DNA from 3 places in the Devosia lucknowensis genome. Region 1 is predicted to be linked to each of the others. Evidence: predicted binding sites of a transcription regulator. Region 1 holds the regulator's gene; each other region holds the start of a gene.
The links. Region 1 encodes LexA, which represses DNA repair genes until DNA is damaged. Its sites were predicted from a motif close to TGTTCNNNNTGTGTTCNG; they were not measured.
Positions count from the first base shown of each region.

Region 2: a site for LexA is predicted at 1,876-1,893, ahead of dinB (DNA polymerase IV). Genes of this name have one in related genera too.
Region 3: a site for LexA is predicted at 2,398-2,415, ahead of uvrA (excinuclease ABC subunit UvrA). Genes of this name have one in related genera too.

Region 1 covers NZ_FXWK01000001.1:1,039,681-1,042,956, reverse strand. The annotation lists gene CCK88_RS04910 (molybdopterin molybdotransferase MoeA) at 1-797, shown strand, start outside; gene lexA (transcriptional repressor LexA) at 927-1,640, shown strand; gene CCK88_RS04900 (hypothetical protein) at 2,239-2,733, opposite strand; gene uvsE (UV DNA damage repair endonuclease UvsE) at 3,025-3,276, shown strand, end outside.
Region 2 covers NZ_FXWK01000001.1:846,011-849,286, forward strand. The annotation lists gene CCK88_RS03945 (Crp/Fnr family transcriptional regulator) at 1-530, shown strand, start outside; gene CCK88_RS18200 (hypothetical protein) at 611-835, shown strand; gene CCK88_RS03950 (alpha/beta hydrolase family protein) at 832-1,479, opposite strand; gene CCK88_RS03955 (hypothetical protein) at 1,576-1,770, shown strand; gene dinB (DNA polymerase IV) at 1,911-3,155, shown strand; gene CCK88_RS03965 (MFS transporter) at 3,257-3,276, shown strand, end outside.
Region 3 covers NZ_FXWK01000001.1:1,272,964-1,276,239, reverse strand. The annotation lists gene uvrA (excinuclease ABC subunit UvrA) at 1-2,152, opposite strand, end outside; gene ssb (single-stranded DNA-binding protein) at 2,564-3,073, shown strand; gene CCK88_RS06015 (GlxA family transcriptional regulator) at 3,120-3,276, opposite strand, start outside.

The DNA.
Region 1 (3,276 bases):
ACGATTTTGCCGTCGGCCAGGTACTGGTGGCGGCGGGCACACGGCTGACGCCGATGCAGATCGCAGTGGCGGCGGCTGCGAATGCGGCCTCGCTGGCCGTCGCGCGGCGGCCGCGGATCGCGCTCCTCGCGACGGGCGACGAACTGGTGCTGCCCGGCAACCGGCTCGAGCCGGACCAGATCGTCGCATCGAACAGTTTCGGTCTTGCTGCGATGCTGCAGCCCTATGCCGAACGCATTGTGGATCACGGCATCGCCTCGGACGACCGCGTCGTCCTGCGGTCACGCCTCGAGGCAGCATTCGCGGATGCGCCCGATATCCTCATCACTACCGGCGGCGCCTCGGTGGGCGAGCATGACCTGGTGCAGGACGTGCTCAAGGACCTGGGCGTTTCGCTGGATTTCTGGCGCATCAACATGCGGCCGGGCAAGCCGCTGATGTTCGGCACGCGCGACAAGACGCTGGTATTCGGCCTCCCCGGCAATCCGGTTTCGGCCATGGTGACAGCGACAGCGTTCATCAAGCCGGCATTGCGCGCGTGGCTCGGTCACTCGGCCGCGGCGGACTGGAGGTTGCCCCTCGCCTCGCCCACGCCTGCCAACACCGCCCGACGCCATTTCATGCGCGCGCGGCTGGTGCAGTCCCCGTTCGGGCCCGCCGCAGAGCCGATCGCGCAGACCGATAGCGGCCATACATCGTCCCTCGCGGCCGCGGACCTCCTCATCGTGCAGCCGGAGCATGATCCGGGCCAGCCCACAGGCGCTGTCGTCGCCGCCATTCCGATCGACGCCTTCTGAACTCCGTCGGGACCGCGCGCCAGTTTGTCGGCTCCCAAAAAAATCCTCCGCCACCGCGGGCATTGCAGAACATAAATGGAACATGTATTGTCGTTCCGTCTATGTTCCGATTCTGGGGTCAACGGGCCAATGCTCACACGCAAACAACATGAGTTGCTGATGTTCATCCATGAACGGATGAAGGAAAGCGGCATTCCCCCGAGCTTCGACGAGATGAAGGACGCGCTGGACCTGGCGTCGAAGTCCGGCATCCACCGCCTTATCACCGCGCTGGAGGAGCGCGGCTTCATCCGCCGCCTGCCGAACCGCGCGCGGGCCCTCGAAGTGGTGAAGCTGCCGGATTCGATGAACCCGTCGCTGGGTGGCCGCAAGGCGCGGTTCGAGCCTTCGGTGATCGAGGGGAGCCTGGGCAAGGTCAGCGCAACTCCGGTACGCGGCATCGCCACGGAAGAATATGCGCGGCCGGTGTCTATTCCCGTCATGGGCCGTATTGCCGCTGGCACGCCGATCTCGGCGATCGAACAGCATACGCATACGATCCAGGTGCCGCCCGAAATGCTGGGGGCGGGCGATCACTATGCGCTCGAAGTGCGAGGTGACTCGATGATCGAAGCCGGCATTTTCGATGGCGATACTGTCGTCATCAAGAAGCAGGAAACAGCCGGCACCGGCGAGATTGTCGTAGCGCTCGTCGATGATGAGGAAGCAACGCTGAAGCGACTTCGCCGCAAGGGCGATACCGTGGCGCTCGAGGCGGCAAATCCGGCATATGAGACGCGGATCTTCCCCCCTGACCGCGTGAAGGTGCAGGGCCGGCTGGTTGGGCTTCTCAGGAAGTACTGATATCTCGGCGGCACGCGGACGATCCTCATGTCGGAGGACGTGGCAAGTTCGCGCCTTGGCGGGACGAGCAGGTATCCGGGCTGACGCTGGCGTCGCCCGGATGGTGTGAAGCGGTAAATCGGGGCCGTTCGTGTCCCGACTTGCGTCATTGCCGGGCTTGTCCCGGCAATCCCCATTCACCGCGGCATAGAGCACCGGGACACGTCCAGTGGTGGCGATGAGGGACAGTTCAGTCTCTGAACGAGTTCACCCCGCGGATTCCCAAGCGATCTCGCGATATGGATCCCACGCTTGCTTGTGGCGCTGACTGTCGCGGGTGCATGGCATGGACTACCGACTTACGTATGGCGGTGGCGATGTGGGACCGTTCTAGATCGGTGCGAGTTCACCCCGTGGGTTCCAAGCGACCTCGCGGTATGGCTTGCGCCGGGAGCCGTGTCCGGTCAGGGCCACCGAGTGAACTTGCGAGGAGCAGCGTTCAATCTGGAAGCGTGCTGCGGGCTTTCAGGTAAACGCCGACGGCGCTCAGCGCGAAGGCGAATGCCCGTCCGCAAGGCGACAGTCGGCATGGCCGAAAAGAAGCAGGTTCCGCGATGTGTCACGAGAGACGTGGTCGGTGAGTTTGGCGTCGGATCTGGCAACGAAGCGGCAGGCTGCTTGAAGCTGGAACGGCTTGGGGTCTGCGTTTTGCGCCGCCGCAACTTCGTGTCCTGGCCTTTTCGGGCGTATCGTGGTCATCGCCATTGAGGACGATGTTGCCGGTGGTGTTGGTGCCGTCGCCGATGGTGATCGTGGCAGTCGCGGCATTGGTACCCGCGTCAGCAAGATCCCCGAAGCCCGTGGTGGTCGCATCGAACGTGCCGCCACTGGTTCCATCGTCATAAACCCAGCCGCCCGCAAAGTTGATTTCAGAATTCGGGCCAGTCGAGGTGGACTGAAGTTTGATCTCGGTGCCGTTGTCGGTCAGCGAGAAGCTTGTGGCGTCGAACCCGACTGCCACGATTGCAGCCTGCATGGCCGCGCGGAATTCACCGATGGTGTCGAGATCGCCGTCATTGCTGGTGGATGCGGCATCGGCAATCGTCTTGTTCATGATGACCTGCCTGGTCGAGCCGTCAATGGTGAGATTGAAGGTGATGCTGTCGCCAGGCGATTTTTTTTGGGGTCAGCCGCGGTTGTTTCTCTGAGACATGCGCGAGACATGCCCAATGGTGACGTCAGCAGAATGCGCGGAACCGTAGTGCGATTGACCGATTGCTGCCTTGCGACAGCATCTTTGGAACCACCGGCCTGAGTGGGAGGACGCTCTACTTTCGGGGCACTAAAGCGTGTCTCAGGAACGCTCGCTTGGTTGCGGCATTCATCCATCATGGAGGAACGCGCAATGACTTCTGGTCCGCTCAGGCTCGGGTTTCCGGTCAAGGTGCTCGGCAATCCGGCCCTCAAGAGCAACGACGCCAGACGCGCGCAGTCTAACCCGCATCTGCGGGTATCGCTCGGATACCTCGCCGAAATATTCGACTATCTGGCCAAGCACGAGATCGGCATGTACCGGATGTCGTCGGACCTGGCACCCTACGCGACCCACCCCGACATGCCGCAATTCCACTCGATGGTGAACGATTGCGCTGCCGAC
Region 2 (3,276 bases), 190 kb from region 1:
AGCGGCAGATCACCACGCTCGTTGTTCCCGGCGACTATACCGGCTTCGGATTTCTCACGGGCAGCGATGCCTATAGCCACTACGTCACAACCACGCCCAGCCAGTTCGGCCGCATCCGCCTGCGCCAGTTTACCGAAATTACCGAACGGTATCCCGCTGTCATGCGCGCGACACTCAAGGCATCCGCAACTGAATCCGCCATCGGCCGCGAGCGGCTGATCAGCCTTGGCCTGCGCACCGCCGTCGAGCGCCTCTCGCATCTCATCTGCGAAATCTGGTGCCGTCTTTCGGTGGTTGGCCTCGTGACGTCGGACAACAGCCTGGTCCTACCCATGACCCAGGCCGAACTCGGCGCAGCGCTCGGCCTCTCAACCGTGCACGTCAACCGCACCCTGCAATCCTTGCGCAAACGCGGCTGTATCGACCTGCAGGGCAAGCGCGTGCAGATACATGATCTCAAATATCTGATGTCGCTCGCCAGTTTCGATCCCGATTATCTGAGCGGCAATTCCGTCAGGCGCGATCCCTGAGGAACGACAGTTGCATTAACCCACGTTAATGGCCCGGCGCCGCCACCGGTCTATGGTGGCCCATCAGTTAGGACGGTGCTTTGCCCTCATTCAGAATCATCGATTTACGCTCGGGAACGATTTCTCCGGAATTGCATGCCGAGGCCAAGTCGCCGGAAATGGCGGCGGAAACGGCTCTGGGCCTGAAGCTCGTGCGCGCCGGCCACCCGCGTAACCTCGTCTGCCGGGTCTATTGGCAGGACGCAAACAACACCAACATGGTGCGCCTCTACAGCAAGTCTGAACACGCCCGCTCCAGCGCCTAGCGGTTTCCCGCGACCCGTCGCATCCAACCGGCCACTTCCTGTCCCATCGTCGTCATATGGTCCACTGCGGAAAAGCCGGAAACGGACTTTCGCGGTCTGAGATCGTGGTCGCCGTCCGCCAGCCACGACAGCTTGATCGCTGGCGAGAGCGCATAGCCGCCAACTTCCTCGCGGGTGCCGAATGGGTCGCGCGTACCCTGGACGATGAGGGCAGGGGTCTCCAGCTTTTCCAGATGCGCTGTGCGCAACTGCGCCGGCTTCCCCGGTGGATGAAACGGATACCCCAGGCACACGAGCCCGGCCGCCTTGCCATCGGTCCATGCCGTATCGGCCACCATGCTGGCCACGCGGCCGCCCATGGACTTGCCGCCGATGAACAGCCGATCGCCCGCCGCTCCCAGGTCGTCGATGGCGGCAAGGTATTCTGGCGTCAGCGTCTCCGCTTTCGGCGGTGGCTTGCGCTGGCCGCTCCGCCGCGCGGCCATGTAGCCGAACTCGAACCGCGCAATCCTGATACCCGCGAGGACGAGCGCTTTGGCAGCCGCATTCATTGCAGCCGAGTCCATCGGCGCACCGGCGCCATGGGCGAACAAAAGCGTCACATCGGCGTCCTCAGGGCCATCGATCAGAAAGTGGCTAGTCATGTCGGCACTCCGTCTGTGCGTCCAATCAATACCGTTTTTCTGTGAGGAACCAGTCGTTAACGAATGGCGTTTGCCCAACCATTGATGGAGGCCGCTATGAATCTGCACTGGATGACCCTGACACAAGCCCAGAAAAGCGCTCTCGCGTTCCTCTGCGAGGAAGGTCCATGCGCATTGCCTGCCGAACTTGGCGAGCAACTGGTCAATCTCGGGCTTGTCGAGCGGGCCCACGGTCAAGTCTTCTGCGTGAGTGCCCTCGGCGCGACCGTGCCGCCGACGACCCTTCACTGATACGATCCAGCTGTCCACCACCGCCCCGCTCCCGGAGAACCGGAAGAGGGGCGTTTTCGTTTTCGCCCGCGACGTTGCCAGCCCAGATTGACTCATCGGATCGATAAGAACAAAATGGCAACATAACGGAGGGCACGTCGATGCCTGACCAGGCCACGATCCTGCATGCGGACCTCGATTCCTTTTACGCTTCAGTGGAGCAGCTGCTCGATCCGTCGCTGCGCGGTAAAGCTATGGCCGTGGGAGGAGGCGTGGTGCTGGCGGCATCATACGAAGCTAAGGCCTTCGGTGTTCGCGGTGGCATGTCCGGGCGCAAGGCACGGGAGCTTTGTCCGCATCTGATCTTCGTGCGGGGACATTTCGACCAGTATCAGCGCCTTGGAGACGCCGCGATCGACGTCATGCGTGATTTCACGCCCGTCGTGGAGCGCATCTCGATAGACGAGGCATTCGCCGACGTTGCCGGCTGCACCCACCTGTTCGGAACACCGGAGGAGGTCGCGCGGATTATCCGGCGCCGGGTCCGCGACGAGCTTGGGCTTCCCATTTCGGTCGGTGTGGCGCGCACCAAGCATCTGGCCAAGGTCGCCTCGCAGGTTGCCAAGCCCGATGGCCTCGTCGTTGTACCCGCGGGAACCGAGATGGAATTCCTGCACGACCTGCCGGTTGGTCTCATGTGGGGTGTCGGACCAGTCACCGAGGGTAAGCTCAAGGACGAGGGCATCCTCACCATCGGCCAGCTCGCTGCCACGCCCGGAAAATCTCTGCGCGGCCTTCTGGGCGATGCCGTCGGCGACAAACTCTCCGATCTCGCCAGGGATCGCGACACGCGCTCGGTCCAGACACGCCATAGCGCCCGATCGGCCGGGGCGCAGTCGGCACTCGGTCGCCAGCCCGCCACCGAAGCGGTGTTCAAGCCGACATTGCGGCATCTGGCTGACCGGGTTACGGCTCGATTGCGCGCCAAGTCGCTTGCGGGTCGAACGATCACCGTGCGCATTCGCTTTGCCGACATGCGTTCGATCACCCGTTCGGTAACGCTCGATGCACCGATTTCTGCGACGGTCATGGTGGCGGAAATAGCCGAGGATCTGGTCCGGACGGCCTTGAAGGAGCATCCGCGAGAAACAGTCATCAGTCTCCTCGGTGTTTCGGTTTCGCACATCGGCGCGCAGCCCCATATCCAGCTCGAGCTGCCCCTCGGTCTCATCGACGAAAAGCATCGCCCGGGGACGCGCCAGGGCATCGCCCGGTGGTCGGCCGATCGCGCCATGGACAAGGCCCGAACCCGCTTCGGCCGGGAAGCGATCGGTTACGCCATCGCCCAGCTCCAGCCGCGCTCATCTGTCCCCGACGCTTTCCGCGAGTTGGCGGAAAAATTCTGAACAGGGCGACACCTGCCTCTCGGCTGCCGGCGATCCACCCTCCTGACTCGCTCTGTCGAAATTCCTGCTATGCATCGGCCATCAGTGCCCAGCCGGATCTCATGAAGCAACATCAGCGCAT
Region 3 (3,276 bases), 230 kb from region 1:
CGGTATAGGTGGCCGGATTGGACCGCGGGGTGCGGCCGATCGGCGACTGGTCGATGTCGATGACCTTGTCGAGGAATTCGAGGCCGGTCAGCGAGTCATGCGGCGCTGGAACCACGCGTGCGCCGTTGAGACGGCGAGCGATGGCCTGGTACATGGTGTCGATCATGAGGGTCGACTTGCCGCCGCCGGAAACGCCGGTGATGGCAACGAACATGCCCAGGGGCACGTCGACCGAGACGTTCTTGAGGTTGTTGCCGGTGGCGCCCTTGACCGAGAGGGCCTTGCCCTTCTTGCCCTCGCGACGCTGTGCAGGCACCGGGATGCCCATGCGGCCCGAGAGGTATTTGCCGGTGAGGCTGTCGGGGTGGTCGAGAATGTCCTGCGGTGTACCCTCGGCAACGATGTTGCCGCCATTGACGCCGGCGCCCGGGCCGATGTCGAGGACGTAGTCGGCGGTGAGGATGGCGTCCTCGTCGTGTTCGACGACAATGACGGTATTGCCCAGGTCGCGCAGGCGCTGCAGCGTTTCGAGCAGGCGGGAATTGTCGCGCTGATGGAGGCCGATGGATGGCTCGTCGAGGACATAGAGCACACCGGTGAGGCCAGAGCCGATCTGCGAGGCAAGGCGGATGCGCTGCGATTCACCGCCCGACAGGGTGCCGGAATTGCGCGACATGGACAGGTATTCGAGGCCGACATCGTTGAGGAAGCGCAGACGGTCGCGGATTTCCTTGAGGATGCGCTCGCCAATCTGGGACTGGGTGGGCGTGAGCTTGGCCGAGAGGTCGACGAACCACTGAGAAGCGTTGCGGATCGACATTTCGGTGACCTTGCCGATATGCAGGCCGTCGATCTTTACCGCCAGGGATTCAGGCTTGAGCCGATAGCCGCCGCAGGCCACGCAGGGCTTGGCGGACATGTATTTCTCGATCTCTTCGCGCATGCCGGCGCTTTCGGTTTCCTTGTAGCGACGCTCAAGGTTGCCGATGACGCCTTCGAAAGGCTTGGAGGTCTTGTACTGGCGCAGACCGTCGTCATAGACGAAGTTGATGGCGGTCTTGTCGGTGCCGTAGAGCACGGCATGCTGGACGTCCAAAGGCAGTTCGTTCCAGGCGGTGCCGGTCGACGCGCCGAAGTGCTTCACCACGGCCTGCAGGGTCTGCTGGTAATAGGGGGCGCTGGTCTTGGACCAGGGGAGAATGGCGCCGTCGCGCAGCGACAGGGTCGGATCCGGAACGATCTGGTCGGGGTCGATCTTCTGCTCGGTGCCGAGGCCATCGCAGACCGGGCAGGCGCCGAAGGGATTGTTGAACGAGAACAGGCGCGGCTCGATTTCGGCGATGGTGAAGCCGGAGACCGGGCAGGCGAACTTTTCGGAGAAGGTGATCTGGCGCGGGGTGCCGTCCTCGTTCTTCTCGTCGGCGAATTCGACCAGCGCAATGCCTTCGGCGAGCTTCAGCGCCGTTTCAAAACTCTCGGCGAGGCGACCGGAGATTTCATTCGATACCACAAGGCGATCCACCACGACCTCGATGTCGTGCTTGAACTTCTTGTCGAGCGCCGGAGCATCCTCGATCTCGTGGTATTCGCCATCGATCTTGACGCGCTGGAAGCCCTTGCGCATCAGGTCGGCCAGTTCCTTCTTGAACTCGCCCTTGCGACCGCGGGCGATGGGGGCCAGCAGATAAAGGCGGGTGCCCTCGGGCAGTTCCAGGGTGCGATCGACCATCTGCGAGACGGTCTGGCTCTCGATGGGCAGGCCGGTGGCCGGCGAATAGGGAATGCCGACGCGCGCATAGAGCAGGCGCAGGTAGTCGTAGATTTCGGTGACGGTGCCGACGGTCGAGCGCGGATTGCGCGACGTGGTCTTCTGCTCGATGGAAATGGCAGGCGAGAGGCCTTCGATGTGCTCGACATCGGGCTTCTGCATCATTTCGAGGAACTGGCGCGCGTAGGCGGAGAGCGACTCCACATAGCGGCGCTGCCCCTCGGCATAGATGGTGTCGAAAGCCAGGGAGGATTTGCCCGAGCCAGAAAGTCCGGTCATGACGATCAGGCTGTCACGCGGCAGCTTGACGTCGATACCCTTGAGATTGTGCTCGCGGGCGCCGCGCACGATGATTTCGCGGTTCTGGCTGGCGGAAGGCTTCATCTGATCGTCCATGCTGCGGAGTGGCGCTGAGCATACAGCGCCCGACGTGACTGGTGGTTGCGGCGAGGGCCCAGAAATAGGACCGCACACGCCGCAGCGCAAGCTCCGCGGCCGCATGGCGGACCTTCATCACAACAATGCGAACATAATGGGAACGCAAGGAGTCGTTCAAGCGCCGACTGATCCCGTGCCCAAGCTATACTGACATTGTGTGTCAGGAGGGGCTTGACTCTCCTGTGGAGAAATAGAACATAAAGAGAACAAACCGCAAAAGCCACGTGTGTGGCGGCCGGAAAGGTCTATGGTGCGGCGATCGGGCCGTTGGCCGCGCACCGGGCGGCGCATGAACGGCTGAAAGAGAGAGCGTCCCGCGACCGGGCAGACCGGGACTGAATTGGAAGGAATTTTGCCATGGCTGGCAGTGTGAACAAGGTCATTCTGGTAGGCAACCTGGGCAATGACCCCGAGGTGCGGAACCTGCCGAGCGGCGGCAAGGTGGTGAACCTGAGCGTCGCCACGTCGGAAAGCTGGAAGGACCGCAATACAGGCGAGCGCCGCGAAAAGACCGAATGGCACCGCGTGGTGATCTTCTCCGAAGGCCTTGCGCGCGTCGCCGAGAGCTACCTGCGCAAGGGCTCCAAGGTCTATATCGAAGGCCAGCTGCAGACCCGCAAGTGGCAGGACCAGTCCGGCCAGGACAAGTACTCGACCGAAGTCGTGCTGCAGGGCTTCAATTCCAACCTGACGCTGCTCGATGGCCGCGGCGAGGGTGGTGGCGACAGCGCCGGCTACGGTGGCGGCGACACGGGCGGGTTCCGCGGTGTGCGCGACAATTCCGGCGGCGGTGGCGGTGGCCGCCGGCCGTCTTCGAATGCCCCGGCCTTCGAGCCAGGCGGCATGGATGACGACATTCCGTTCTGATCGGAACAGGATTTGAGGGGCGGTCCGATGGGCCGCCTCTTTCGTTTCAGGCGAAGCGTTCGCGATAGGCCTGAGGGCTGATGCCGACACGGCGGGTGAAGGCCCGGCGCAGGGTTTCGTCGCTGACGAAGCCACACCTTCTGGCCACTCGCGCCACCGGCTGACCCTGTTCGAGCATGCGGCGCGCGGTTTCCACCCTGAGG